Regions from separate parts of the Litoribacterium kuwaitense genome, predicted to be linked through region 1. Evidence: riboswitches for the same ligand, from Rfam matches in the RefSeq annotation. Region 1 holds a riboswitch; the other holds the start of a gene.
The links. Region 1 has a riboswitch for FMN ahead of ribD (bifunctional diaminohydroxyphosphoribosylaminopyrimidine deaminase/5-amino-6-(5-phosphoribosylamino)uracil reductase RibD). Riboswitches for the same ligand answer to the same signal wherever they lie in the genome.
Positions count from the first base shown of each region.

Region 2: it holds a riboswitch for FMN, as region 1 does, so the genes downstream of both, G4V62_RS09830 (DMT family transporter) here and ribD (bifunctional diaminohydroxyphosphoribosylaminopyrimidine deaminase/5-amino-6-(5-phosphoribosylamino)uracil reductase RibD) in region 1, are expected to answer to the same signal.

Region 1 covers NZ_JAALFC010000001.1:226,625-230,062, forward strand. The annotation lists gene lysA (diaminopimelate decarboxylase) at 1-1,033, shown strand, start outside; gene G4V62_RS01250 (peptidylprolyl isomerase) at 1,030-1,437, shown strand; FMN riboswitch at 1,613-1,764, shown strand; gene ribD (bifunctional diaminohydroxyphosphoribosylaminopyrimidine deaminase/5-amino-6-(5-phosphoribosylamino)uracil reductase RibD) at 1,942-3,018, shown strand; gene ribE (riboflavin synthase) at 3,022-3,438, shown strand, end outside.
Region 2 covers NZ_JAALFC010000016.1:7,340-10,777, reverse strand. The annotation lists gene G4V62_RS09840 (glycoside-pentoside-hexuronide (GPH):cation symporter) at 1-402, shown strand, start outside; gene G4V62_RS09835 (Gfo/Idh/MocA family protein) at 425-1,531, shown strand; FMN riboswitch at 1,635-1,766, shown strand; gene G4V62_RS09830 (DMT family transporter) at 1,911-2,873, shown strand; gene G4V62_RS09825 (hypothetical protein) at 2,989-3,312, opposite strand.

The DNA.
Region 1 (3,438 bases):
CGGGAATAATAAAAGTCACGAAGAGTTGACGATGGCGGTTGATGCGGGCATTGGCTGTGTCGTCGTAGACAATTTTTACGAGCTCACGCTTCTTGACGGCATCTGTGAAGAAAAAAAGCGAGCAGTGTCTGTTCTTCTCCGTGTTACGCCTGGAATTGAAGCACACACGCATGAGTATATTTTGACCGGGCAAGAAGATTCAAAGTTTGGCTTCGATATTATGAGTGGTCAAGCCGACAAAGCCTTGGAATTTACGCTACATTCAGAGCACTTAAACTGGCTTGGGGTTCACTCGCATATCGGCTCACAAATTTTTGAGCCCGATGGCTTTTTCCTCGCAACGGACAAAGTCGTCGGACTTTTAAGTCGCTGGAAGGACATCTACGGTAAGAATCCAGCGGTGTTAAACATTGGCGGTGGTTTTGGAATACGTTACACGAATGAAGATACACCACTTGAGGTCGATCAGCTGCTTGGCAATGTGCTGGATCATTTACTCGACCGTGTCAACGCTGCGCAAATGGAAATACCGGAAATATGGATTGAGCCCGGGCGTGCGCTTGTCGGTGAAGCTGCTACGACCCTTTATACGATTGGTAGTCGTAAAGATATCCCTGGCGTCCGCTCGTATGTTTCCGTTGATGGAGGAATGAGTGACAATTTACGACCGGCGCTTTATCAAGCGAAATACGAAGCCTGTTTGGCAAAACGCCCGACAGCACCTGCTGAAGAGGTCGTATCGATTGCTGGAAAATGTTGTGAAACTGGTGATATGCTCATTTGGGACGCATCATTGCCTAAAAGTGAAGCTGGGGATGTTTTAGCTGTGCCTAGTACAGGCGCATATGGATACGCTATGGCGAATCATTATAACCGTATCCCGCGACCTGCCGTAGTGTTTGTGGAAGGGGAAGAAGCGAAAGTCGTCATTCGCAGAGAAACGCTAGATGACCTTATCCGGCTTGACGAGCCTTGGACATCTGAGCAAAAGCACTCTGCAATATCTAATAAAAAGGAGATTAAAAGCATATGAAACAGGCAGTTATTACAATGGAGAATGGTCAAAAAATAAAAATTAAACTCTTTCCAGAGGAAGCACCCATCACAGTAGAAAACTTTGAAACTTTGATTAAAAAAGGTTTTTATGATGGTTTGACTTTTCATCGTGTCATTCCCGGCTTCGTTTCTCAAGGTGGTTGCCCGATCGGCAATGGAACTGGGAATGCGGGACATACGATCAAATGTGAGGCAGAGCAAAACGTGCACAAACATGTCGCTGGGACATTGTCGATGGCGCATGCGGGCAAAGATACAGGAAGCTGTCAGTTCTTTATCGTGCATGAACCACAGCCTCACCTAGACGGTGTCCATACTGTGTTTGGTCAGGTGACCGAAGGATTAGACGTTGCGGTGGCGATGAAAATGGTGATCGCATGACTTCTGTGACGCTTGAAGAGCATGCGTAAAAAAACATTCGTTTGTTTGTCATCCTTCTGGTAGCTTCGCTGCTGTGGGGGTTCGTTGCTGCGCTGTATATTATTACAAAATAAATAAAATACATTGCTCTAGCATCATGTAACAAATTAGCGTATACTGTATGCATCCAACAGAATAATACCTTCGGGGCAGGGTGAAAATCCCGACCGGCGGTGATGGATCTTTAAATTAAGATCCTCAGTCCGTGACCCGTTTTGCACATGCAAAGCGGTGGACCTGGTGAAAATCCGGGACCGACAGTGAAAGTCTGGATGGGAGAAGGTAGGTCGTTCAGTACACCTCATTTTTTGAAAAATGAAGTTGTGCTGGGCTTCTTTAGTGACGCAAAGCATGCGGCGGCGTTTTTCTGACCGTATGATTATTATTTGTGCCTTTTTCACCCCGAACATATCGTTCGGGGTTTTATTTTTGTTTTTTGTGCTTTAGAACAGGGGGGAAAGATCGATGACGGATGAGCATTATATGAATATGGCGTTACAGCTGGCTCGTCAAGCACGTGGGCAAGTATCGCCCAATCCGCTTGTGGGCGCGGTTTTAGTCAAAGAAGGCAAAATCATTGGAACTGGCGCTCACTTACGAGCCGGGGGCGCGCACGCAGAGGTTCATGCACTAAGAGCTGCTGGAGATGCTTGCGGCGCGACGATGTATGTCACACTCGAGCCATGTAGTCACTTTGGTCGCACACCTCCGTGTAGTGACGCCTTAATTCAACATCAAGTCAAACGTGTCGTCATCGCCTGTACAGATCCTAACCCTGAGGTTGCTGGGCGTGGCATCGAAAAGCTAAATGAGGCCGGTATTGATGTGACGCTAGGTGTGTTGGAGGACGAAGCGCGCGAGCTTAATCGCATATTTTTTCATCATATACGCTATCAACGTCCATTTATTACGTTGAAATTTGCGGCCAGCCTTGACGGAAAAATAGCGACAAGCGAAGGAGAGAGCCAGTGGATTACGTCTTCTCATGCACGTTATGACGGTTGGAAAGAGCGTCACGATCATGATGGTATCGTCGTTGGTATAGGCACCATTCTCGCAGACGACCCATCGCTGACTGCTCGCATCCCTGGAGGACGACATCCAGAGCGTATTATCCTTGACACGCATTTGCAGCTCCCTTTAGACGCCAAAGTCGTCATCGATCAAATGGCCCCGACGTGGGTTATTACATCTGAAGAAGCCCCTATAGCACGAGAAAAAGCGCTTAAAAACAGAGGTGTGCGCGTCATTCGCAGTCACCCAAGAAAATTACACGACTGGCTCCATATCCTTTGGCAGCATCACATTTGCTCAGTGTACGTCGAAGGTGGATCAGAAGTGCTCGCTAGCTTTTTGCAAGAAAAACAATTTCAACGTGTCGTCGCCTACTTTGCGCCTACGTTAATTGGAGGCGCGAACGCTCCTTCTGCTTTTGGAGGAAGGGGCATTCCATCCCTATCTGAAACCCCCGCCCTATCGGTTCATTCTGTGGATACCTTAGGATCAGATATCAAAGTGGTTTTATACAGAGGAGGCGTGTAAGCGTTGTTTACAGGAATTGTTGAAGAAATCGGAATCGTAAAAGAGCTGTTCGCAGACAAAGATGAGTATGGGCTTATTCTTCAGGTGCGCAAGATTTGTAATGATATTCAGCTTGGCGACAGTGTCGCCGTCAATGGCGTCTGTTTGACTGTACGGGCAATACACGAAAAAACAGTTACGCTCGATGTAATGCCAGAAACACTACGAGCAACGACGTTAGACTCTTTTAAGGAAGGTACGCTCGTTAATGTCGAACGATCTTTACGGGCTGATGGTCGATTTGGCGGTCATTTTGTCAGTGGTCATGTCGATGGGACAGGCCGTGTGCTTGCTGTTGAGAAAGATCAAAATGCTCTTAATCTGCATATTGAGCTTACGCAAGACCTTTCGCGTTATGTGGTTATGAAGGGATCAGTGGCC
Region 2 (3,438 bases), on a different contig from region 1:
CTTGAAAGTGCACCACAATTGTTATTTGCAAGTCTCTTCTTTTTAGCCAACGCTGCGATAGGGATCGGCAATGCTGCAACACTTGCGATGCTGGCGGACACTGTTGACTATCAGGAATATAAATTCGGCACACGGTCCGAAGGCACTTTATACGCCTCTTATAGTTTTGCAACTAAATTAGGCATCGCCTTAGGCTCAGCATTTGTTGCTTATGCTCTTGACTTTGCTGGCTACACCCCTGAGGCCTTAACAGAAGGTGCTCTATCGATGATTCGTTTTCTCATGTTTGCTGCCCCAATTGTCTTTACTGCTCTACAAATTTTCGTTTTATTCTTTTATAAGCTCGATCGCACACATGCAAAAATTGTCCAACATCTTAAAAACAATACAATAACATCCTAAATCCAGAAAGGTGATACACAAGATGAAAAAAGTAAACATAGGTATTATTGGCTGCGGAAACATTAGTCCGATTTATTTTGAAGCTGGACAAAAATTTGACATCTTAAACATTGTCGCTTGCGCTGACCTCGACTTAGAGAAAGCTCAAGAAATGGCAAAGCGATATAACGTTCCAAAAGCATGCTCAGTTGACGACATTCTTGCTGATTTAGAAGTTGAAATTATCATCAACTTAACCATTCCAGCGGCCCACGCAGACATTCATCGAAAGGCGCTTGAAGCTGGGAAGCACTCCTACGGTGAAAAGCCTTTGGCCATTGAGGTAGACGACGCAAAATCCTTAATCCGACTCGCTGAGGAAAAAGGACTGCGCCTCGGCTCTGCCCCGGACACCTTTTTAGGCGGAGGTCTTCAAACGGCTCGAAAGCTTATTGATGATGGTTGGATTGGCGCCCCGATTGCGGCTACTGCTTTTATGACGCATGAAGGACCGGAAATTTTTCACCCTGGGCCTGACTTCCTCTACCAGTATGGCGCGGGACCAATGTTTGATATGGGGCCTTATTATTTAACAGCACTTATCCACTTAATAGGGTCTATTCAACGGGTTACAGGGTCTACGGCTACACCTGTCAAAGAACGAATGGTTAAGAACGGACCGGATTATGGCCGCACGTTTCCTGTCGAAACACCAACGCATATTGCTGGTGTGCTCGACTTTGAAAATGGTGCAGTGGCAACACTTGTAACAAGTTTTGATGTTAAGGGGAGTAAACATCCATTTCATATTGAAATTCACGGTACCGACGGCTCTATGGTTGTTCCTGATCCAAACACCTTTGACGGACCTGTCTATGTAAAAAAATCACACCATAAAGCTTTTATCGAAGTGCCGCTTACTCATGGATTTACTGAAAATAGCCGAGGTCTAGGGGTATTGGATATGGCTTATGCAATTCAAAATGAGCGCGAGCATCGAGCTACAGGTAAATTAGCACTACACGTCTTGGAAGCGATCCATGGGTTCCATATAGCCTCAAACAACGAGAAGCATTACCATATGACGACAAAAGTCGAAAAGCCGACCGCATTTCCACTTGATCAGCCTGTCAACGGGTTAAAAGGATAAATGTCAGCAGTTCCAGTTTTCGCTATTTGAAGCAAAACACTGGACAAATAAAAGATTCACACATATGATGGTATTACAAATTTAAACTAAATCACATTTGAATATGGATCTTCGGGGCAGGTGAAAGTCCTGACCGGCGGTGACAGCCCGCGACTCCAATGAAGCGATGTTTCATTGGACTGATCTGGTGAAATTCCAGAGCCGACGGTAAAAGTCCGGATGGGAGAAGATCAAAATAAACGTGTACGCTCGTCGTGTATCCTTTTTTAAGGTTGCTGCTAGCGACAGGTTTATTTGGTCAGCTCTGTTTCCCCGTGAAGCAGAGCTGTTTTGATTTTCGAAGAAGCCGTATTCAACCGAAAGGGTTGAAGACACCAAGATGGAAGAAAAAACACGTCATCACATGTTCTGGCTCATTGTCCTCGGCGCTGCTTTTTGGGGTGCTACTCCCGTCTTTCGTATGTTTCTGTTGGAATCGATGACTTCTACACAAATTGTGCTTGTCGAGCATATCATTTTGGCACTTGTGACAGCACCAATCTTGTATAAGCATCGAAAAGAGCTGTCCCGTCTCAGTTTGAAGCACTTAGGTGCGCTGCTTTTTATCGCTTGGGGAGGCTCGGCGTTCGCATCGCTGCTATTTACAAACGGTCTCACTTATGGTGATATCAATTCTGTCTTGCTACTACAAAAAATGCAGCCCATCTTTGCTATTTTACTGGCAAGGATCGTCTTAAAAGAAAAATGGCCGCGTCGCTTTTCATTTCTTTTTCCAGTAGCCCTGATCGGAACATACTTTTTAACGTTCGGCTTTTCTCTGCCGCTGTCTGATTGGCGTGACGTGTTAAATATCGGTAGCTTATTTTCATTAGGGGCGGCTGTCCTTTGGGGAGGTTCCACAGTGATGGGACGTGTTCTTTTGACAACCCTCTCCCACGAAACAGTTACATCGTTGCGGTTTCTATTAGCGCTTCCCCTTCTCGCCATTTTAGCTTCATTTTCAGGAGAAGTTTGGGCGTTGCCTGCAGACTCGTTTGCACAGGCAATGATCGTCACCAACCTCGTGATTTCAGCGCTTATCCCAGGACTGTTCAGCATGCTTCTTTATTATAAAGGGCTTGGCACAATGAAAGCTTCTGTTGCGACATTAGCTGAATTAAGCTTTCCAATGACTGGCTTGCTCGTTAACTGGCTTGTTTTCCAACAAGTGGTTACACCTGCACAACTGCTCGGTTTTATGCTCATCTGGCTGTCTCTCTTCTTTCTGTCACGCCAAAAGGATGCTGCCCAGCCTGCTGAACAAATTCCAGCAGCAAAATCACTCGCAGCCTCTGCCCGATAAGATCGTGTCATAGAATATGTCTAGATGCTAAAAACAGCCTTTGCGACTGCTAGGCTGTTTTTTTCATTTAGATACAATCGTTTTGTCTAGCTCATTGATTAAAAGTACTACGCTATTATGGCTGCCGTTCAAAAGAGCTATATGTCTTCATCGGTTTTTCTTTTACGCCTTCAAAGATCAGTACAAAGGCACTGATGATATGCATAATCATGCCGACAAACGGAATCCAGGCGATACATGACGTTACAATCCCAAACAAACTGCCTGCTGTAGGACCGCCTTCTTTTCGTGCAATCGCAAGTGTAATAACATGAAGGATTAAGCCGACAAATAAAGGCGTGTAAAGAAAGCCTACGACGATCAAACCACCAAGAATCGGGATTCCAAGAAGAGCCTCATAAATCCCCGAAATCAATTTCATCAGCCGGTACCGTTGCATGATTAAGTAAATCCCCTTTCCACTCCACAGAAGCCACAAAAGCCCATCTATCATCGTTTCTACTATAGTATATACGAATCTAAATTGTATTTGGTTGCAAACCCTCTAAAATTTCTTTGTAACAAA